One region of the Nocardioides sp. SRI_004 genome, then DNA from elsewhere that is predicted to be linked to it. Evidence: riboswitches for the same ligand, from Rfam matches in the RefSeq annotation. Region 1 holds a riboswitch; each other region holds the start of a gene.
The links. Region 1 has a riboswitch for cobalamin ahead of AC2YHB_RS12280 (FecCD family ABC transporter permease). Riboswitches for the same ligand answer to the same signal wherever they lie in the genome.

Region 1 (7,304 bases):
CTGGACCTCGGCGCTCACCGCCGAGCACGGCAACATCGCCCTGATGATCGCGGTCTCGCTGACCCTGTTCCCGAAGCTCGCCCTCGGCATGTCCGGCTTCGAGACGGGTGTGGCGGTGATGGGGCATGTGCGCGGAGCGCCGGACGACGACCCGGTTCGCCCCGCCGTACGGATCCGCGACACCAAGCGCCTGCTGACCACCGCGGCCGTCGTCATGAGCGTCTTCCTGATCTGCTCGAGCCTGGTGACCACCCTGCTGATCCCGGCCGAGGCGTTCGAGGACGGCGGCGAGGCCAACGGCCGCGCGCTGGCCTATCTCGCCCACCTCTACCTCGGCGACACCTTCGGCACCGCGTACGACGTCTCCACGATCCTCATCCTGTGGTTCGCCGGCGCCTCGGCGATGGCCGGCATGCTCAACCTGATCCCGCGCTACCTGCCGCGCTACGGCATGTCGCCGGAGTGGGCCGGCGCGGTGCGCCCACTGGTCTGCATCCTCACCGTGACCGCCTTCGTGATCACCTGGATCTTCGACGCCGACGTCGACGCGCAGGGCGGCGCCTACGCCACCGGCGTCCTGGTCCTGATGACCTCGGCGAGCGTCGCCGTGGCCCTCGCGGCCCGCAAGGCCCGCCAGCGCGGCTGGACGATCGCGTTCACCCTCATCGCCGTCGTGTTCACCTACACGACCCTCGACAACGTCAAGGAGCGCCCCGACGGCGTGAAGATCGGCGCCTGCTTCATCGCCGCGATCGTCCTCGTGTCGCTGCTCTCCCGGATGACCCGGTCGCTGGAGCTGCGCACCACCGAGATCGAGTACGACGCCAAGGCGGACGCCTTCGTCCGCGACTGCGCCCGTCGTACCCTCCGGCTGGTCGCGCACGACCCGCAGCACCACGACGCCGGCGCCTACCGCGCGAAGGTCCGCCAGATCGTGGAGGCGCACGAGCTCGACCACGGCGGCGACCTGGTCTTCGTGGAGGTCGTGGTCGAGGACTACTCCGACTTCGAGAGCCGGATCGTGGTGCAGGGCTCGGTCGCGCACAAGGAGTTCCGGGTGCTCACGGTGCACGCCGCGACCATCCCCAACGCCCTCGCCGCCCTGCTGCTCGACCTGCGCGGGCGCACCGGCGTCCGGCCGCACATGTACTTCGAGTGGACCGAGGGCAGCCCGGTCGCGCAGATGGCGCGCTTCCTGCTCTTCGGCACCGGCGAGGTCGCCCCGCTCACCCGCGAGGTGATCCGGCGGGCCGAGCCCGATCCGCGCAAGCGGCCGCACGTGCACGCGGGGTGAGGGTCGCTGCGGCGTACTGTCGGACCATGGCACGCAGCTACCAGACCGTGACCGCCGATGAGTTCACCGCAGCCGCGGGGCTCGGGGAGTGGCGGGTCGAGGGCGACCAGGCGGTCGTCCGGTTCCGGACCGGTGACTTCGTGACCGGCCTCGCGCTGGTCAACGAGATCGGCCGGCTCGCCGAGGAGGCGAACCACCACCCGGACCTGACCTTGAGCTATCCCGAGGTCGGGATCCGGCTCGGCACCCACGACACCGGCACCGTGACCGACGCCGACGTCGCGCTCGCCCAGGCGATCACCGCGGTCGCGCAGGAGCTGGGCGTGCCGGTCGTGGCCGACTCCTGACGGTCCGCCGTCAGACGAGGTGGCGGTCGTCGAGCTGCGGCGCCGCCTCCCGGAGCTGGCCGCGCTGCCAGAGCCGGTGGATGACGAGCGCCGCGGTGACCGAGCCGAGGACGCCGAGTCCGAGGTCGCCCAGGGTGTCCTCGTACGCGAACGCGTGCTCGGCGCCGCCGCTGATGAAGGCGAAGAACTCGGCGATCTCCCAGGCGATCGCCGCGGTGGCTCCGACCGCCAGCGCCCGCTCGACGACCCGGTACAGCGGTGCGCTGCGGTGCAGCGTCAGCAGGATGACGGCCGCCGCGATCAGGCCGGTGTTGGCGAAGTGCATGAGGTCGTCGAACCAGACGACGGTGTCGTAGAGGTCCATCCGGTTGCCGAGGATGTCCGTGAAGCAGGTGAGCGTCACCAGCAGGTCGGCCAGCCACGGGAAGGACGCACGGTCCTTCCAGAAGAGCAGCCAGATCGCCGGCACGGTGAAGGACACCAGCGGGTAGCCGATCGCGCGCGCCTCGGCCGCCTTGTCGCGCAGGTGGCTCCCGTCGGGGTCGACGACCGCGAGCACCAGCAGGAGGACGAGGAGTCCCTTGGCGGTGCCGTCGGCGGTCCGGACGAGGGTGGGCGTCGGGTACCGCACGGCCACGGCCTCGGTCATCCGGGGGGCTCCTGTCGTCGGGAAGCCCCCATCCTCACATGCGCTCGCGCGCCGACCTCCTCCGCCGCGGTGTCGGATGGGTCACCCCTGCCGCTGGTGGCCGCCCGCTCAGCGCGCGGGTGTGAGCCCCCACTTCTCCAGGGCCGTCCGCACGTCCTCGGCCGCATCGACGTTCAGCGGACCGCTGGTCCACATCGCGTACGGGAGGTTGAGGAAGCGTCCCTCCCTGACGGCCGGCAGGTCACGGGTGGCCGGGTTCGCCCTCAGCACCGCGACCTTCTGCTCGAAGGTCTGGCCGGGGTAGTCGACGAAGACGAACGCGTCCGGTCGCGAGGACGCGAGCTTCTCCCACGAGACCTCGACCCAGGTGTCCCGGACGTCGGCGGTGGCGTTCGCGCCGCCGGCCGCCTCGATGATCGCCTGCGGGGCGCCGAACGCGCCGGAGGTGAAGACGGCCTTCTCCCCACTGTCGAAGACGAAGAGGACGGGCTCGCTCGCGGGTGCCGGCGCGGCGGCGAGGGCATCGAGCCGCTCGTCCAGGTCGGCGACCACCGCGGCGGCCCGGTCTTCGTGGCCCGTGATCGTGCCGAGGTTGGTCAGGTCGGCGCGGAGCGCGGTCCAGGGGTCGACGATGCCGCGGGCGGCGCCGTCGGCCTGGCGGCAGGACTCCGTGAGGACGTAGGCCGCGATGTCGCGCTGGGCGAGGGAGTCGGGCGTGAGCTGCTTCGTCTCGTCGTACCCGTAGTTCCAGCCGGCGACCATCACGTCGGGCCGCGCCGCCACGACCGTCTCCAGGCTCGGGTAGTCGTCGGAGACCTGGTGGAGATCGGCGACGACGTCGCCGTAGTGCTCGGTGAGGACCGCCTCGTCGCGGCCGATGCTGGACACGGCGGCGACCTGGTCCTGCGCGCCGAGCGCCAGGACCATCGAGATCAGGTTGGAGTCGTTGACGAACATCCGCTGCGCCGGCGTGGGGAAGTCGACCTGCCGGGCGCAGTTCTCGACCGTGGCCCGGTCGCCGTCCGCGGCGCCGCCGTCGGCGCCGGCCGAGCAGGCGGTCAGGGCCAGGGCGGCGGTGGTGGCGAGGACGACGCAGCGGCGGTACCGGCCGCGCGGGGGCTGGGGCATCACGGGTGGGTCTCTCTCTCGTCGTGGCTGAACAGCAGGTGCGTCCGGCCGGTCAGCGGGTGGGTCACGCGGGTGGCCAGGACGCCGAAGGCGTCGTGGAGCACGTCCGGGGTGAGGACGTCGTCGGGGGTGCCGCACGCGAGGAGCGTGCCGTCGTGGAGCACTGCGATCCGGTCGCAGAAGGTGGCGGCGAGGTCCAGGTCGTGGAGGGCGAGGACGACCGCCCGCCCGTGCTCGCGGCTCAGCCGCCGGACCAGCCTCATCACGGCGAGCTGGTGGCGGATGTCGAGGTGGTTGGTGGGTTCGTCGAGGAGCAGCAGCGGAGCCTGCTGGGCGAGGCCACGCGCCAAGACGGCCCGGCGTCGCTCGCCCCCGGAGAGCTGGTCGAGCGGCACCCGGGCGGCACGCTCCAGGCCGACCAGCCGCAGCGCCTCGTCGACGGCGGTGCGCGACGTGTCGTCGACGCCGCCCCAGGACCGCGCGTGCGGCAGCCGGCCCAAGGCGACGAGCTCCCCCACGAGCAGGTCGGAGGGGGCTGCCTCCTCCTGGGCGACGAAGGCGATCCGCCGCGCCCGGTCCCTCGCCGAGTACGACGCCAGCGGCTCATCGCCGAGCCGGACCTCGCCGGCCGTCGGCGCCCGCACCCCGGCGAGAACCCGCAACAAGGTGGACTTGCCCGTCCCGTTGGCCCCGATCAGGCCGAGGACCTCACCGCGTCGTACCTCCAGGTCGATGCCGGTCAGCACGGTTCGGCGGCCGATGCCGCAGGCCAGGTCCCGGGTGGCCAGGGCCGGCCCGGTCGTGGTCACGACTCTCCTCCGAAGCGGTAGCTGCGGCGCCCCAGCAGGATGAGGAACACCGGCGCGCCGATCAGTCCGGTGACGACGCTGAGCGGGATCTCGGTCGGGCGGACGGCCACGCGGGAGACGACGTCCACCCACATCAGGAACACCCCGCCGAGCAGCACCGCGACCGGGAGCGCGGCGCGGTGCCGCGGGCCGACGAGCAGGCGGGCGAGGTGGGGGACGACCAGGCCCACGAAGCCGATCCCGCCGGCCACCGCGACGAGCACGCCGACCAGCACCGACAGCAGCACGAACAGGCCGACGCGCAGCTCCCGCACGGGCACGCCGAGCGCCGCTGCGGTGTCGGGTCCGACGGCGAGGGCGTCCAGCCATCCGCTGGCGGCCATCAGCACGACGAAGGCCGCGACGACCGCGGCCACGGGCAGCCACAGCTGGCCCCAGGTGGCGCCGGACACCGAGCCCAGGAGCCAGAACAGCACGGACTGCGCCGTCTGCGGCTCGGCGCTGCGGAAGACCATGAAGCTCGCGAGTGAGGAGAACGCCGCCGACAGCACCGTCCCGGTGAGCACGAGCCGCAGCGGCGTCAGGCCCCCCTGGAGCATCGCGACGGCGAACACCAGCACCGAGGCGGCGAGCGCGCCGAGCAGCGCGCCGAGGGACAGGGCCCACAGTCCGGCGCCGGCGAGGACGCCCATCGTCAGCACGGCCGTCGCACCGACGCTCGCTCCCGACGACACACCGAGCAGGTAGGGGTCGGCGAGCGGGTTGCGCACGAGGGTCTGGATCCCCGCGCCTGCGAGGGCGAGCCCGGCGCCGACCACGAACGCGAGGATGGTCCGGGGCAGCCGGATGTCCCAGACGATCGCGTCGTACGCCGGGTCCACGGGCGCCCCGGCGAACCGGACGCGGAGCGCGTCCACGACGACGTGGAGGGGCAGCGGCTCGGCTCCGTGGGCGGTCGACAGGAGCAAGGTCGCCCCGGCCGAGGGCACCAGCACGACGAGCAGCACGGGCACGGGCAGGCGGCGCGCGTCGGAGCGTCGCTCGACGGCATCGAGGTGGTGCACGGGTGGGACCTGCTCAGTGTCGGGAGCTCAATCGCGAAGCTCGGTGGGACCACGGCGAGCCAGCAGGTCTTCGGACTCGGGGTCAATCGGACGAGACGCCTTCCCAGACCCTTCGGTCCAGTGGCTGCGTGCCTCGTCCGTCGCCCTCACCGCTGCGCGACAGTTCCGGATTCTCACCGGATTCCCTCACCTCGGGGGTGTGACTGGCTCGGGTCGGAATGTACGCACAGCCGACGCGGCGCGCCAAGCCGGTGTGACCCGGGCGACACGCGGCCGGCCTGCGCCCCCACCGGCAGGTCCGGGCGCCCGGAACCATGGGCAGCCGCCCGCGCTGCGGCAGGATGTAGGAGAATCGTCAGTGCTGACGGGGCTTTCCGGCTCCGGGCGGTGTGACAACGAGCAAGGGGGAGCCGTGGTCGACGCACTGGCGGGGGTGGATGCGGTGGCGGAGCTGCCGGACCCGGAGCTGCAGGAGCTGGAGCCGGAGGCGACCGGACCGGCGTCGTACGAGCGCTTCGGTGTGCACTGGGTACGCCGCGTGCTCCACAAGGAGCGGATCCTGCGCACGATCGACGCGGTCCTGGGCGACCAGATCTCGCTCGGGCCGATCGGTGCGGGCCCGGGCCGGGCCTTCGCCAGCGTGAGCTTCACCGGCACCTTCGGCCCGACGTCGGGCGAGGAGGTGCCGGCCGAGCTGCTGACCTACGCGATCGACCTGCCGATCAGCGTGGTCTTCCAGCTCGACCTGCCGCTGGACAAGCTGAACTTCAACGCCGAGGTCGTGATCCCGCTGGTCCTGGTGGTGCACACCGAGGACCCGTTGAAGCTCCGCCTCGAGCTGCTCACGCCGAGTGAGAACCAGATCGGGCTCGAGCTGAAGACCGACACCCGGCGCGGGGCGATCCTGCGGAAGATGACCGGCTTGGACGCCGAGCTGCGCCGCTTCGTGCTCAAGGTGATCGACACCGAGTTGGCCAAGCCCTACGTGAAGCGGGCGACCTACCTCGACATGGAGGAGCTCATCGACCACGCGTGGCCGATGCTCACCGAGCAGTTCCTTCCGCGAGGACCCGAGGACCGACGGGGCTGACGCCCGCGTGGCGAGGGGCGGGACGCGCCGCGCCGTGGTGCGTGACGGCCTTCGCCGGCGCCTTGATCGCGTCCGACACCATCCCGAACGCAGCCGCGACGAGCGGGATCCACACCGGGATCAGCATGAAGGTGAAGATCGGCACAAGCTGCATCAGGTCGCTCATCGCTGGTGGCTCCGTCCCAGGTCGGGGTGCTGGTTGGTTCGACACGGGAAGTCTCGTCACGGCGCAGGGGTGCCCGCTCGTGCCGTCGAACAGAGTCGGGGCGGCTCTTTGTCGTCCTGCACGAAAAGTGTGACGGGCGCAACATCGCCCGGCCGCGGGCATCGGCCTGAGTAAAATCTCCGCAGTTCAGCGGATCCGCTGGGTAAAGATCCCTAGGTTGGTGTGCGGGACCGGTTGCGCGTGGGGCGCGGTCGGTAGGGGAGTGCAACGCAGGGCGTCGCAGGACGCGGGCCCGGCGCCGCGCTCCCTTCGTGGTTTTCGGCCATGCCCGCTCCGAAGCTCCCTCGGTCGTGCAGTGGGTGCGACCGAACACACACATGGGGACAACGAAATGAAGCAGTCACTGCGGCCTGCCCGCCGCACCCTCTGGCAACGCGCTGCCCTGACCGTCCCGGTCGCCGCGCTCGTCGCCGTGTCGGCCTTCGCGGCGCCGGGCTACGCCGACGACGCGGACGGCGGCAACGGCACTCCCTCCGCCGAGGTCGAGTCGCCCGCTCCCGCGCCGGAGCCCGAGCCGGCCCCGGAGCCGAAGCCGGCTCCCGAGCCGAAGCCCGCGCCGGAGCCGGAGCCCGCCCCCGAGCCCGAGGCCGAGCCCGCTCCCGACCCGGCGCCCGCGCAGGACGACCAGCCCGCCGACGCTCCTGCTCCGCAGGACGTCCCGGCCGACGCGGTTCCCGCGGGTGACGGCGCCGAGGAC
Region 2 (7,304 bases), on a different contig from region 1:
CAGCCCGGGCGCCGTGGCACCGCCGCCGACGAAGACCGCGTGCGGCTGCGGCAAATCGGCGAGCGCGTCGGGCGCCCTGCCCTCGACGACCCACAGCCGTGGGACGCCCAACGACTCCGCGTTGCGGGCGATCCGGGCGGCGCGCTCCGGGTCGACCTCGACCGCGACCGCGTTGGTGCGCGGGTGGGCGCGCAGCCACTCGATGCCGATCGAGCCGGCGCCGGCCCCGATGTCCCACAGCAGCTGGCCGGGGCGGGGCGCGAGCCGCGACAGTGCACTGGCGCGGACGTCGCGCTTGGTGAGCTGGCCGTCGTGCTCGAAGAGGTGGTCGGGGACGCCGGTCGCCCACGAGTTGAGGTCGTCCTCGGTGGCGGGCACCTCGACCGCGATCACGTTGAGCCGGGGCAGCGGCCCGGACCACGCGCCGAAGTCGGTCGGCCGGCTCGTGTAGCGGAACTCGTCGTCCGAGCCGAGGTCGCCCAGGACCGTCATCCGGGTGTCGTCGAAGCCCTCGGTGTCCAGCAGCTCGGCCACGGTCATCGGGGTCGTCTCGTCGGACGACAGCACCAGGATCCGCGCTCCCGCGACCAGCTCGCGCCGCAGCGCCGCGGGATCGCGCCCGACCAGCGTCACCACCGTCGACTCCTCCGCGGACCAGCCCATCCGGGCCCGCGCGAGCGCCACCGACGACACCGCTGGTACGACGTCGACCGCGTCGGCGCCGAGCAGCCGGATGAGCGTCGTACCGATCCCGGAGACCAGGGGGTCACCCGAGGCCAGCGCGACGACCCGCCGGCCGTCGTACTCACCGAGGAAGGAGGCGAGCGACGACAGCGGGCGCGGCCACGGGCGGCGTTCCTGGCCCTCGACCGGAGGGACCAGGCCGAGGTGGCGCTCGCCGCCGAGGAGGACCTCGGCGCCGGTGACGAGAGCCAGCGACGCGGGCGGGAGGTGGCCGTCGGCGCCGACGCCGACGACCGTCACCTTCACTCCGCCCATCACTCGACCCACCGGGGCGTCCAGACCGTGCCGTTGGGCTCCACGCGTGTGTAGGAGGCGCCGACGATCAGCAGGCACTTCATGTCGATGGCGTCCGTGTCGAGCCCACCGAGCGTGGTCACGGTCAGCGACTCCTCGGCGCGGCCGACGTCGCGGCCCACGACCACCACGGTGTCGGGGGAGCGGTGCTCGAGCAGGATCTTCTGCGTCTCCACGACCTGCTCGCGGCGCGAGCGCGAGGCCGGGTTGTAGATGCCGAGCACCAGGTCCGCCTCGGCGACGGCCCGCAGCCGCCGCTCCACCACCGGCCACGGCTTGAGCCGGTCCGACAGGCTCATCACCGCGAAGTCCGCGCCGATCGGCGCGCCGGCACGAGCGGCGACCGCCTGGATCGCGCTCACGCCGGGCAGCACCCGCACCGGGACGCTCGCGTGCTCGGGGTGGGCCGGGTCGGCCGCCGCCTCGAAGACCGCGGCAGCCATCCCGAAGACCCCGGCGTCGCCGCCGGAGACCACCGCGACCCGCTCGCCGCGCAGGGCGAGGTCGAGCGCGAACCGGGCCCGGTCGACCTCGACCGTGTTGCCGGAGGCGTGGCGCTGGAGGCCGGGGCGCTGGGGGACGCGGTTGACGTACGGCGCGTAGCCGACCACGTGCTGGACCTCGGCCAGTGCGGCGGTGGCCTCGGGGGTCAGCCAGCCGTCGGGGCCGGGGCCGAGGCCGATGACGAGGAGCTCGGCGGCCCGGGGGTCTCGTGACGGTCGCTGCGGGACCTCCTCGACCACCGGGGCGGGCTCGGCCGCGCGGAGGCGGGCCGCCGTCGCCGGCCGCGCCGAGTCACCCGGCACGACGATGAGCGAGAAGTACGGCACCGACGCCTCGTCGACCTCCGCGACGGGCAGCCACCGCTCCTCGGGCTGGGAGGCGCGCTCGACGTACATCGCTCCCTCCAGCCGCCCGGCCTGCTCCAGTGCGGAGCGGACGGCGGGGAAGGTGCGGCCCAGCTTCATGATCACGGCGCCGTCGGTGTCGGCGAGGCGGCGGGCGAGCTCGGGCTCGGGCAGGGTGCCGGGGAGCACGGTCAGGACGTCGTCCTGTCGCACCAGCGGCGCCGGGATGGTGGCGGTGGCGGCCGCGAAGGCCGGCACCCCGGGGACGACGTCGACGGCGAAGCGGTCGCGGAAGCGGTCGACGAGGTACATCGACGAGCCGTAGAAGAGCGGGTCGCCCTCCGCCAGGAGTACGACGTCGCGGCCGGCCTCGAGGTGGACGGCGAGCCGGGCCTCGCAGTCGTCGTAGAAGTCGGCCAGCGCGCCGACGTACCCGCCCGGGTGGTCGGTCGTGCCCGTCGTGACGGGGTAGCGCAGCTCCTCCTCGACCGCGTCCGCGGGGACCAGGTGTGCAGCGATCCGGCGCGCGTGCGACTCCTTGCGGACGCCCGCGTGGAAGGCCACCACCGAGGCGGCACCGATCAGGCGCTCGGCCTTGCGGGTGATCAGCTCGGGGTCGCCCGGCCCGATGCCGACGACGTGGAAGCTGCCGGCCACGGCTACTCCTCCTCCTGGGCGAGGGCGTTGACCGCCGACGACGCCATCGCGGAGCCGCCGCGGCGCCCGCGGACGGTGACGAACGGGATGTCGATGCCGTGGTCGTCCGCGAAGGCGGCGAGCGCGTCCTTGGACTCGGCGGCGCCGATGAAGCCGACCGGGCAGCCGACGATCGCGGCCGGGCGCGGGCCGCCGTCGAGGATCATCTCGAGCAGGTGGAAGAGCGCGGTCGGGGCGTTGCCGATCGCGACGACCGAGCCCTCCAGCAGCGGCTCCCACAGTGACACCGCAGCGGCGGTGCGGGTGGTCGACCACTCCTTGGCCAGCGCCGGCACCCGCTCGTCGGTGAGGAAGCAGTGCACCGGGTTGTCGGCGGGGAGCCGGCCGGCGGTGATGCCCATGGCGACCATCCGTGCGTCGCAGAGGATCGGCGCTCCGGAGTCGAGCGCACCGCGCGCCGCCTCGACGAGGCGGGGGTGGACGACCAGGTCCTTGACCAGGTCGGTCTGCCCGCTGCCGTGGATCATCCGGACGGCGACCTTCTCGGCGTCGGCCGGCACCAGCGAGAGGTCCGACTCGCGGCGGATCGTCGCGAACGAGTCGACATAGATCGCCGGCCCGTCGGCGATGTAGTCGTAGCGGCGCGGGGGAGCGGTCAGCTCGGTCATGGGCCCTCCTCCAGGGAAGCCGACGTCGGGATGAGCACGCCGTGCCAGGGCGTGACGACCACGGTCGTCGCGCTCCAGCCGGCGATGGTCGGGAGGTCGAGGCCGTCGTCGCCGACCCGGACGTGCTCGCCGCCGGGGACCTCGCCGTACCCCAGCGCCGGCGCGTGTACGACGCCCGCCGGCTCGGCCGGGACCGGCGCCACGAGCGGCGCGGGCAGCTCGTCGACGTGCCACGCGGCCGCCGGCCCCGTGCCGCGCGCGGCGAGGAAGTCGCGGGCCAGCCCGGCGAGCGAGCCTGCCGCGTCGCGCAGGTCGACCACGGCGCCGTACCCCTCGCCGACGCGGAGCTGGGCGCTGCCGGCGTCGAGCGCGACCAGGCCGAGGTCCTTGTGCCGGTCGGCGAGGTCGCCGCGGCCGTCGTCGAGGGTGAACAGGAAGCGGCCGGGCAGGCCGGCGAGCTCCGGGTCGTCGAGGAGCAGCGCGTCGAGCGCGGTCACGACGGGCCGCAGGTCGGCGTGGCCGCCGGCGAGGCCGGTCTGCGGGGAGGCGAGGACGTTGCGCACCCGGTCGTGGGCCCGCGAGGGCAGCAGCCCCGTCGCCTCGAGCGCCTCGAGGGCGGGGGCGGCGAGCCGGTCGCCGGCGTCGAGCGGCATCGCCCGCAGCTGCAGGTTGGCCCGGCCGGTCACGCGGACCCGCCCGTCGCCGTACTCCTCGGCGACCTCGGCCAGCGCGCGCAGGGCCGCGGTCGACACCTGGCCGCCGGGCACGCGGATGCGGACCAGCCCGCCGTCGTCGGCGGGCCAGGGGTGCACGATGCCGGGGCAGCGGTCCGGCCGGCTGCGGGTGGTGGCTGCTGGGGCCAAGGGTGGTCCTTCGAGGTCGGGGCTCCTCGCGATCGCCCCTTCGACCTCGCGGTGGTCTCCGCAAGGGCCAGCAGGTCTTCGGACTCGGGATCATCCGGGCTGGAGCGTCTTCCCAGGACCCGGAGGACCCAGTGACGTCGTGCTCCGCCCGTCACCCACACCGCTGCGCGTCAGTCCCGGACTCACACCGGGTTCCCTGACCTCCGGGGAGGTCGACTGGCCCTCGCACACTATCAACCTCTGGCCGCTCGTCGACCCACCAGTAGCCTGACGGACATGCCTGCGCTCAAGGACGTCGTTGACCTGCTCCACGGCTGGTACCCGCCCGCGACCGCCGACTCCTGGGACGCCGTCGGGCTCGTGTACGGCGACCCGGCCCAGCAGGTGCGGAAGGTGCTGCTCGCCGTCGACCCCTCGCCCGCGGTCGCGGAGCAGGCCGCGGACTGGAAGGCCGACCTGCTCGTCGTCCACCACCCGCTGTTCCTCAAGCCGGTCAACGGGTTCGCCGCGACCAGCCCGAAGGGCCGCACGCTGCACACCCTCGCGAAGGCCGACTGCGCGCTGCTGACCGCGCACACCAACGCCGACCAGGCCGTGGGCGGCGTCTCGGAGTCGCTGGCGCTGGCGCTCGGGCTCACCGACCTCGAGCCGATCATCCCCGCGCCGGGCGGCCCGCGGGACAAGCTGACGGTGTTCGTGCCCGCCGACGCCGCCGCCCCCGTGCGCGCCGCGATCGCCGAGGCCGGCGCCGGCCGGATCGGCGACTACGACTTCGCGTCCTTCACCAGCGCCCCCGGCGAGGGTCGCTTCCGGCCGCTCGACGGCGCGAACCCGATGGTGGGGACGATCGGCCAGCTGGAGACCGTCGAGGAGGTGCGCGTCGAGGCCGTCCTCGAGCGCTCGGTCCGCACGGCGGTGGTCCGCGCGATGCTGGCCGCCCACCCCTACGAGGAGCCCGCGTACGACGTCAGTGAGCTCGCCGACCCGGGCCTGGCCGGGACGGGGACCGGCCGGATCGGCACCGTCGCGCAGGCGACGCTGCGGGAGTTCGCCGAGCACGTCGCGGCGGTGCTCCCGGCGACCGCCCACGGCGTACGCGTGGCCGGCGACGGCGACCGCCCGGTCCGCCGCGTGGCGGTCTGCGGCGGCGCGGGCGACTTCCTGCTCGACCGGGTCGCGGGGCTCGGCGTCGACGCCTACGTGACCAGCGACCTGCGCCACCACCCGGCGGCGGAGTTCGTCGAGAAGGGCGGCCCGGCGCTGGTCGACGTGGCCCACTGGGCGGCCGAGTCGACCTGGCTCCCGGTCCTCGCCGAGCGCCTCCACGACGCGCTCGGCGACGCTCTCGAGACCCGGGTGAGCGACATCGTCACCGATCCTTGGACAATGCACCTGTGAACGCCGACCCCGCCGCCCAGCTCCGCCTGCTCGACCTCCAGGCGCTTGACTCCCAGGTCGACCAGCTCCGGCACCTGCGGGCCAACCCGCCGCAGGCCGCCGAGATCAAGGAGCTGCTCGGGAAGCGGGCCGATGTCGACGGCCGGCTGCGCGACCAGCGCATCGTCGTCGACGACCTCTCGCTCGCGCAGGCCAAGGCCGACGCCGACGTGGAGCAGGTCAAGGCGCGTCGTACCCGTGACCGCGAGCGGATGGACTCGGGCGCCATCGGGGATCCGAAGGCGCTGGAGCGGATGCAGCACGAGCTGGAGTCGCTGGAGCGCCGGATCTCGACGCTCGAGGACGAGGAGCTCGAGGTCATGGAGCAGCTCGAGGAGGCGCAGTCCGCGCTCGGTGAGCTGACCGCCGCGATCGAGGAGCTCGACGCCCGGCTCGGCGAGCTGACCACCGCCCGCGACGAGAAGGCGGCCGAGCTGGACGCCGAGATCGCGCAGGTGGCCTCGGGCCGCGACGCGATCACGGCCGAGCTGCCCGCCGACCTGCTGGCGCTCTACGAGAAGATCCGTGCCGCCAAGGGCGGCACCGGCGTCGGTGCGTTGCGGGCCCGCCAGTGCGGTGGCTGCCAGCTGGCCCTCGACGCCGGCGAGCTCGCCGAGATCCGGGCGACCCCGGCCGAGACCGTGATCCGGCACGAGGAGTGCCAGCGGATCCTGGTGCGGACGGCCGAGAGCGGCCTCTGATGGTGACGCCCGCCCGGGTCGTCGTCGAGGCCGACGGCGGCTCTCGCGGCAACCCCGGGCCGGCGGCGTACGGCGCCGTGCTGCGCGACGCCGCCACCGGCGAGGTGATCGCCGAGGACGCCCGCACGATCGGCGTCGCTACCAACAACGTCGCCGAGTACTCCGGCCTCGTCGCCGGGCTCGCCCTCGCGGTCGAGCACGCGCCCGGCGCGTCGGTCGAGGTGCGGATGGACTCCAAGCTCGTCGTCGAGCAGATGTCGGGGCGCTGGCGGATCAAGCACGCCGACATGAAGGTGCTCGCGGCCCAGGCGGCGGAGATCGCGCCGGCCGGTACGACGTACACGTGGGTGCCGCGGGCCGAGAACAGCCACGCCGACCGGCTGGCCAACGAGGCCCTGGACGGCGTGCGCGACGGGGTGACTCTCGCCTCCGGCCCGGTGCCCGGCGACGGTGTCCCCGACGAGCCCGAGTCCGCGGCCGAGGAGGCCTCCTCGCCGTCCTCCAGGCCCGGCGAGCCGACCACGATCGTGCTCGTCCGCCACGGCGTCACCCCGCACACGACCGGCCGCCGGTTCTCCGGCGGTCTCGGCGGCGACAACCCGGCGCTGTCCGAGGAGGGCCGCGCCCAGGCCGCCGAGGTGGCCGCGTGGCTGACCGAGCTGAAGGAGAGCATCGACGTCGTCGTGGCCTCGCCCGTCCGTCGTACCCGCGAGACGGCGGACATCGTCGCCGCCGCGCTGGGCCTGCCGGTCGAGGAGGAGCCCGGCTTCGCCGAGATGGAGTTCGGCGAGTGGGACGGCCTCACCTTCACCGAGGTCGCCGAGCGCGACAAGGAGCGGATGGAGGCATGGTTCGCCGACATGGCGACCCCTCCGCCGGGAGGCGAGTCCTTCGTCCAGGTCCGCGAGCGGGTGCTCGCCGGGCTCGAGCGGGTCCTGGAGGCGCACGAGGGCCGGACGGTGGTCGTGGTCAGCCACGTGACGCCGATCAAGACCCTCGTCGCGCACGCGATGGAGGCGCCGCTGGACGCGCTGTTCCGGATGGAGCTCGCACCCGCCGCCGTCTCCGTGATCGCGTTCTGGCCCGACCCGC
Region 3 (7,304 bases), on a different contig from region 1:
AGCCGGCGCCGGATGAGGGGTACGGCGCCCGCCGCACCGAGCACGCCGACACCCAGGCCGACCAGGGCCCAGGTGGGGAACGGACCCGACTCGTCGTCGGTGTGCGCGACGTCGTCGGTCTCCGGGCCCGCCGTGATGTCCTCGGCGCCCGGCACGGCGCTGCTGGACGCGTCGGTCGGACTCGCCGTCGCCGTCCCGCTCGACTTGCCGGTCGGGCTCGCGCCGGCCGAGGGGGTCCCTGACGGGGTGGCGCTGGTGCTCGGGTCGGTCGGGGTGTCCTCGTCGCCACCCTTGTCGCCAGCCTTGTCGCCCTTGTCGCCCTTGCCGCCGGTGCTGCCGCCGGTGCTGCCGGAGTCCTTGGTCGGGCTGGTGGTCGGCGTGGACGTGCGGGGATCAGGTCGTACACCCGGCGGGGTGCCCTGCGTGCCAGAGCCCTCGTGCCATGAGAAGGCGACATACCCGCCCGCCGGGGCGTCAAGCGAGTCGACCCCGAGGGTCGAGTACTTCCACGGCCCACCCTGGCCGTCGGCCCACCACAGGCTCCAGTAGGCGTCGGCTCCCGTGCAGTCGCGATCGGCAGGCTTCTCGTTGACGGTGCAGACATAGCCCTGCATGCCCGGCGCCGGGCTGTACGCCAACCGGAAGCCCGCCTGCTGGAACGCCTCCGCTGCCGTGCTGGCGCTCGCTGCGCATCCCTTACGGAGGTCGTCACTCCCGCCGACGAGCTCGTTGAAGTCAACGAACACGACGGTGCCCGCCGTGCCGCCGCAGCCCGCAGCTGCCCTCGCCTCCGCGGACGCGCCGAACAGCCCGGTCGCGGCGACGAGCGCCACGGCCGGGCCGATCCCAATAACGAGTCGGCGGAGGAGCACTCAACTCACCCGGAAGGACTTGGTACCCACGCGGTTGGCGAAGGCGCCCTGGACCCGGACCGACTTCAGGCCCGTCGTCCGACCGAGGGGGAAGGCGTAACCGTAGGTTCCGGTCGACGTGGCCTTGCCGGTCTTGATCACCTTGCCGCCGTAGATGACCTTTACTGGCTCGTTGGCGGCGAGACCGGTGACCCGGACCGTCTGCGTCCCACCGCGAGGCACGACCGTGCGGGTCACCGTCGGGCTGAGCGTCTTGGCGGCGAGGGCCTTCACCGTGGTGGTCGCGGACGTCCCGTCGGCGACCGTCAGGGTGATCGTCTTGGTGCCGGTCGCTCCGGTCGGCACCTTGGCGCTGATCGAAGCCGTGCCGGCGAGGCCGGCCGAGCCCGGGACAGTGCCGGCGCACACCCAGGAACCGGGAGTCAGGCCCGTTGCCTTGACGGTGGCGCGGCCGCCGGTCTGGACGTACGTCGTCGGACCAGTGAGGGTCGGGGTGCTGGCGGACGTCGGCGCCCACGTGAGGGCCGGGAGGGCCTGGGCCGACCCGAGTCGCCACTGGTACTGCTTATCGATGGGGATACCAGCCGTCCGCCCGCCCGCCAGCGCGGCGTCGTCGTAGGCGATCGCACCAACCTGGGTCGCGAGCTGGTCCGTGCATCCCGTCACCGTCTGCACCTGGTGGCGGCGCAGCCAGATCGCGGCGTTGGTCGCAGCGTCGACGTCACCTAGCTCGCCGAGCGCCCATCCGGCAAGGCCGGTGCTGTTGGTGTTGGAAGAAGCGGTCGAGGCACCGCCGTTGAACGAGCCGTCCGTCTTCTGGCGCGACAGAAGCCATGCCTCCGCCTTGCCGACAGCACGTGCGACCCGCGGAGTGGCGTTCGCGACGTCCTCGCCGAAGACGATGAGGAAGAAGGACGTGACATCGGGGTCGGCCGCATCATTGCCCGGGCAGCTTCCCTCTTCCTGCCCGATGTCGAGTGCGAACCCACCGCCCTCGCACTGGTGAGCCAGCAGCCAATCGGTTGCCTTCTCTGCCTCGGGGCTGCTGGCCGTAGCGAGCGTCTTGGCGGCGAAGGTCTGGGAGATCGTGTTGGCGTAGTTGCCAAAGGTCGATGTGTCATTGGCCGCGCCGGTCGTGTCGTCGACCTGCGTCTCGAGGCGCGTGATCAGGTTGACGCCGCCGAAGCTCGTCGCATCGCCGCCGGTGGTCTGCGCGAAGTAGGCGCTCTTGGCGACCGGTCCGGCATAGGTGCTTCCCGTGTCACCGAAGGCATCACCCGTGATGTAGCCCTCGATCTCGCCGGCGACCGCATCCCTGATGGCGGCGACGTCCGCGTCGTGGTCGCCGACGACCGCCAGGGCAAGCGCGATGTCAATGCTCGTGCTGTAGTCCTGACTGTCGTACTGATCGTTGTGCACGATGCCGCTGGTCAGCTGGCTGATCAGCCACGTAGCGCCGTCGCCGACCGGGGCCGCCGTGGCTGCGTGCGCCTGCGGGGCGATGAGGAATGACGACGCGGCCAGGACGCTGACGGCGAATGCGCCGCCGACGCGACTTCCGGTGCTCGCGAGCATGCTGTTTCCTTCCCGCTGCACGCAGGCGGGAGGCGGTCGAGCCGACATCCCGCTGCTCTCCACGACAGCGATTCGTGTCAGGACGTGCGCAGCAGGTGCTCCGGCTCGCCACCCCGAGGCGGCCTACGGTTGCGGGTCAGCGCCGGACTTCGACCGGCTTCCCCCACCACGGACGTGGACTGTGAACTATCGACCGCAGGATACCTCTCTGCGACCGATCGGCCGCCTCGACGAACCTCCGGACATGCCGCTGGCCCCGCCGGAGGGCGGGGTGTGGGGCTTGGTGGTCAGTAGCCGTCGAGTGGTGTTGTGCCGGCGGGGCCGACGTGGAAGTGGTGGCCGTGGGGGCTGGTCCACAGGTAGTGGCCCGGCGCGATGACGAGGTAGCGCCATTGGCTGTGGGTCTTGGCGCGGTGGTGCCTGCGGCAGAGTGGGACGAGGTTGCACGGGCAGGTCTTGCCGCCCCCGCCGTGGGGCTTGGCGTGGTCGAGGTCGCAGCGGACCGCCTGTTGGGGACAGTTCGGGAACCGGCAGGTGTGGTCGCGGAGCCGGACTCGTCGCTGGTGGCGGTCGGGGATCTCGTAGGAGTCGACCGGAACGCAGTCGGCCAGGTTGATGACCGGTCGCACGATGACGGTCGTGCCCGGGACCTGCAGCCACTCCTTGACCTGGGTGACGTGGACGGGTGACCTGGTCTCCTCACACCGCCCGACGTTGTTGTCGCCGGTGAAGGCGGTGTCGGTGATGTGGACGTTCAGCTCCACCCGCCGGCCGGGAGCTTGGGCGATGACCTCGCCAGTCGTCTCGTCGGCGATCAGCAGGTCGAGGGCGAGGTCACGGCGGGCGATCGCACCCACGGCCTTCGCCCGCCGGACGTCGAGGGAGTCGGTGTCGCCGAGCTGGCCTCGCAGTGCTGCTTCGCGGGCGACGGCTTGGTTGAAGTCGTGGCCGTCGGCCGCATCGAGGTAGGCGTCGAGGTGCACGCCGCCGTGCTCATCGGTGTCGGTGATGTTGCAGTGACGGTGCTCGTTCGCGGCCTGGCGTTCGGCCTCGGCGCGTTCGGGGTCGAACCGGAGGATCGCCTCGGTCACGAGGCGTTCGAGCTGGGCCCAGCCGACGCCGCCGACGGCGGCGTTGAGGTGCCGGTCCACGAACTCCGCTGCTTCTGCCGGCAGCGACCTCGTCAGGTCAGCGATGCGCTGGGCCCGCCACGGCGCAACCCGGCCGTCCACCACCGCGGCGTACAAGAGGGGGAGGCGCCAGGCGCACTCGATCACCTGACCCACATACGACCGCCCACCATCCGGCGACCTGCCAAGCACCGCGATCAGCTCCATCAGCTGGAACTCCGACACGAGCGGGGCACCCGGGCCGGCGATCGGGACACCCGTGTCGAGGTAGCCCTCCGTCAGGGTCGCGGCGCCCTCGGGACTGTCGACGATGTTGGCCTCGGCCCACGACGTGATGGCCTGCCACTCGCGGACGATGAGGGCGTCGCGGAGGTCGACACCGTCACGGATCTCGGACAGCAGCGACGCTGTCGAGACAGCTGTCGCGGTGCCGCTGATTCCGAGATCCATGACTGGATTCTCCCATCGACCTCCGACACAACGAAGCGACGGAAACCCGCCTGTGGACAGGGGAAAGTCCCTCGACGGGGTGTGCAGAACAAGTGGCGCAACGAGCGAACACGAGGCCGCCGGACCGCACCCGACCGCGCAACCGAGCCCCGCGCCCAGCCTCCTCGTCGCTGCGCTTGAAGACCCGACCACAGGCATACCGCAGGGCACAGCAGGTGCACCGGAGCAAGAGGTTTCGAGGCTCGGCGCTGGCGCGCCTCGCACCTCAACCAGCGGAGGGGGCACAGCGGGTGCACCGGAGCCAGGGGTCTCGAGACGGTCGCTGCGCGACCTCCTCGACCACCGAGGTCGCTGCGCGACCTCCTCGACCACCGGAGGCGTCTCGCAACTTTCCGGGCGGAGCCGGCGTCTCCTCCAGCAGCACTCCTTCTCGGAAAGGTCGAACCATGAAGCGCCTCACCCTCACCCGCTCCACACTCGCCGGGCTGCTCGTCGCAGCCGGCACCGCCCTCGGCTTGGCCGCACCGGCCGGGCCGGCGCTGGCCGACGTCACCACGCACGCCGCGGCGCCGACGTACACGGGCGTCGTGACCTCGGCGACCGGGCTCACCCAGCGCGTGGCGCCCAGCACGCACGTCCCGCGCTCGGGCACCGCCATCCGGCGAGGCGCCGTGCTGGTCCTCGACTGCCAGCTCAACGGGACCGTCGTCGACCGGAACCAGCGCTGGTACAAGATCCACGGGCGCAACGCCTGGGTGTCGGCGCGCTACGTGCGCAATGTCGGTGCCGCGCCGCTCGGTTGCACGGCCGGTGACTGGGCCTACGAGGTCAAGGTGGGCACGAACATCCGCCAGGGGCCGAGCACGCTGGACCGCGCGATCGGCTCGCTGGCGCGCGGCACGGAGCTGAACACGCGCTGGATCACCCGCACCGGGCAGGCCGTCGACGGCAACCGCACGTGGGTGGCCGTCGCCACGGCGAGCGGCAACCGGGGCTGGATCTCGGTGACCAACCTGCGCCTCGTCGGCTGACCGGGAACCCGTGGGCGCGGCGGCGCGTCGGACCACCATGCGACGACACGCCGCCGCGGCTCTCGGGACCCTGCTGCTCGCCGCCCTCACCGGCTGCGCCGACGACGGAGCCCCCGCCCCCACCGGTACGACGGCAACGCCGGCCACCATCGCGAGCCACGCCCCCGACGTCCTCGTCTCCGTCAGCTCCACCGGCGGCGAGGGCTCCCCCGCCCCGGGAGTCCCCGACGTCGAGGTCCGCGCGGACGGCACGGTCTTCCTCCGCACGGACGACGGCCTCGGCGTCGCCACCGCCACCCTGTCCGGGGACGGCCTGGCCCAGGTGCGCGAGGCCTTCGCGCCGGTGTCGATGCGGCAGGCCGACTACGCGGAGAGCGACTGGACGGACCAGCCGACGACGTCGGTCCTCTCGACGCTCGGCGAGCGTCCGGCGTCGATCAGCGTCTACGGCTTCGGGCACGACGACGAGGTCGACGACCCGGACTGGGACCGCCTCGCCGCGGCGCTGGAGACCCTGGACGACCTGGCCGCGGCCGCGACTCCCGCCGCCTACCGCCCGTCCACCGTCACCGTCGTCCTCTCCCCCGTCACCGAACCGGGCCGGGCGTGGCCGCTCACCCCACTGGCCCGGCTCGCGCAGGGCTGGACCGCGACCGGGCAGCCGTGCGTCCTCGCCCGGGGCCGCGACGTCGCCACCCTGCAGGAGATCGCCACGCACGAGGGGCGCGAGGGCCTGGTCTGGGCGGGCCTGGCGGTCGACGTCCGGCCGGTCCTGCGTGACGCCCCCTCCGGCTGCGCGGCGGCGCCCGCCGACGGGATCGGCATCGGCTGGTTCCACCGGGTCCGCCTGGCCCCGGCTCCGCACCGGCCGACGCCCGTCGAGGCGTGGCGGGCCGCCGAGGCCGTCGAGGTCGCGGCCAGCGCTGCGACCGGCCAGGAGCCGCCGGAGGGGCAGCTGTCGTCGTACGACACCGTCTGGAGCGCCGGCGGCGCCGGCCGGCACCGCTGGATCGAGGTCCGGGCGACCTACCCGGCGCAGTTCCGCGACGACCGGCCCGACGTCCCCACCACGTGGCGGGTCCGGGTGGACGCCGCCACGGGCGAGGTGCGCGCCCTCGAGGTCGAGGGCGAGGACGTCAGGACAGCTTCTCGAGGATGAGCTCGCGCACGCGGGCGGCGTCGGCCTGCCCGCGAGTCGCCTTCATGACCGCGCCGATGACCGCGCCCGCGGCGGCGTGGTTGCCGCCCCGGATCTTGTCGGCGATGTCGGGTTGCGCGGCGAGGGCCTCGTCGATGGCGGCCAGCAGCGGGCCGTCGTCGGAGACCAGCGCCAGGCCGCGCTTCTCGATGACCTCGGCGGCGGTGCCCTCACCGGCGATCAGGCCGTCGAAGACCTGGCGCGCCAGCTTGTCGTTGATGGTCTTTGCGTCGACCAGTGCCTGCACCTCGGCGACCTGCTTCGGCGTGACGCCGACCTCGGACAGCTCGACGCCGGCGTCGTTGGCGCGGCGCAGCAGGTCGGCGACCCACCACTTGCGGGCCGACTGCGGGGCGGTGCCCTCGGCGACGGTCGCCTCGATCAGCGGCAGCGCCCCGGAGGCCCAGACGTCGCGCATCTCCAGGTCCGAGAAGCCGTACTCCTCCTGCAGGCGCGCCCGCTTCTGGGTCGGGTTCTCCGGCAGGGTGGCGCGCAGCTCCTCGACCCACTCGCGCGACGGCGCGACGGGGACGAGGTCCGGCTCGGGGAAGTACCGGTAGTCCTCGGCGTCGGACTTCTCGCGGCCCGACGAGGTGGAGCCGTCGTCCTCGTGGAAGTGCCGGGTCTCCTGGAGGACCTTGCCGCCCGCGTCGAGGATGCCCGCGTGGCGCGACATCTCGTAGCGGACCGCACGCTCGACCGAGCGCAGCGAGTTGACGTTCTTGGTCTCCGAGCGGGTCCCGAGCGTCGTGGAGCCCTTGGGCGCCAGCGAGAGGTTCACGTCGGCGCGGATCGAGCCCTGGTCCATCCGGGCGTCCGAGACGCCGAGGGCCACGATCAGGTCCCGCAGCTGGGCCACATAGGCCCGGGCCACGGCCGGCGCCTTCTCGGCGGGCACGAGGATCGGGCGGGTCACGATCTCGATGAGGGGGATGCCGGCCCGGTTGTAGTCGACCAGCGAGTAGTCGGCGCCGTGGATCCGGCCGGTGGCGCCACCGACGTGGGTGGACTTGCCGGTGTCCTCCTCCATGTGGGCACGCTCGATCTC

Region 2: it holds a riboswitch for cobalamin, as region 1 does, so the genes downstream of both, AC2YHB_RS09685 (nitrite reductase) here and AC2YHB_RS12280 (FecCD family ABC transporter permease) in region 1, are expected to answer to the same signal.
Region 3: it holds a riboswitch for cobalamin, as region 1 does, so the genes downstream of both, AC2YHB_RS20605 (prenyltransferase/squalene oxidase repeat-containing protein) here and AC2YHB_RS12280 (FecCD family ABC transporter permease) in region 1, are expected to answer to the same signal.

Annotation. Positions count from the first base shown of each region.
Region 1 is NZ_JBYCZV010000007.1:258,167-265,470, forward strand. Features, by position in the region: gene AC2YHB_RS12255 (APC family permease) at 1-1,294, shown strand, start outside; gene AC2YHB_RS12260 (4a-hydroxytetrahydrobiopterin dehydratase) at 1,321-1,641, shown strand; gene AC2YHB_RS12265 (DUF2238 domain-containing protein) at 1,652-2,290, opposite strand; gene AC2YHB_RS12270 (ABC transporter substrate-binding protein) at 2,399-3,418, opposite strand; gene AC2YHB_RS12275 (ABC transporter ATP-binding protein) at 3,418-4,227, opposite strand; gene AC2YHB_RS12280 (FecCD family ABC transporter permease) at 4,224-5,240, opposite strand; cobalamin riboswitch at 5,336-5,514, opposite strand; gene AC2YHB_RS12285 (hypothetical protein) at 5,704-6,381, shown strand; gene AC2YHB_RS12290 (hypothetical protein) at 6,335-6,535, opposite strand; partial or broken gene AC2YHB_RS12295 (hypothetical protein) at 6,939-7,304, shown strand, end outside.
Region 2 is NZ_JBYCZV010000006.1:22,943-30,246, forward strand. Features, by position in the region: gene cbiE (precorrin-6y C5,15-methyltransferase (decarboxylating) subunit CbiE) at 1-999, opposite strand, end outside; gene cobJ (precorrin-3B C(17)-methyltransferase) at 999-2,543, opposite strand; gene AC2YHB_RS09680 (precorrin-8X methylmutase) at 2,546-3,211, opposite strand; gene AC2YHB_RS09685 (nitrite reductase) at 3,208-4,074, opposite strand; cobalamin riboswitch at 4,127-4,310, opposite strand; gene AC2YHB_RS09690 (Nif3-like dinuclear metal center hexameric protein) at 4,351-5,472, shown strand; gene AC2YHB_RS09695 (zinc ribbon domain-containing protein) at 5,469-6,212, shown strand; gene AC2YHB_RS09700 (bifunctional RNase H/acid phosphatase) at 6,212-7,304, shown strand, end outside.
Region 3 is NZ_JBYCZV010000017.1:28,500-35,803, forward strand. Features, by position in the region: gene AC2YHB_RS20600 (ICP22 family protein) at 1-833, opposite strand, end outside; gene AC2YHB_RS20605 (prenyltransferase/squalene oxidase repeat-containing protein) at 873-2,447, opposite strand; cobalamin riboswitch at 2,521-2,646, opposite strand; gene AC2YHB_RS20610 (HNH endonuclease signature motif containing protein) at 2,735-4,027, opposite strand; gene AC2YHB_RS20615 (SH3 domain-containing protein) at 4,474-5,058, shown strand; gene AC2YHB_RS20620 (hypothetical protein) at 5,096-6,217, shown strand; gene gatB (Asp-tRNA(Asn)/Glu-tRNA(Gln) amidotransferase subunit GatB) at 6,195-7,304, opposite strand, start outside.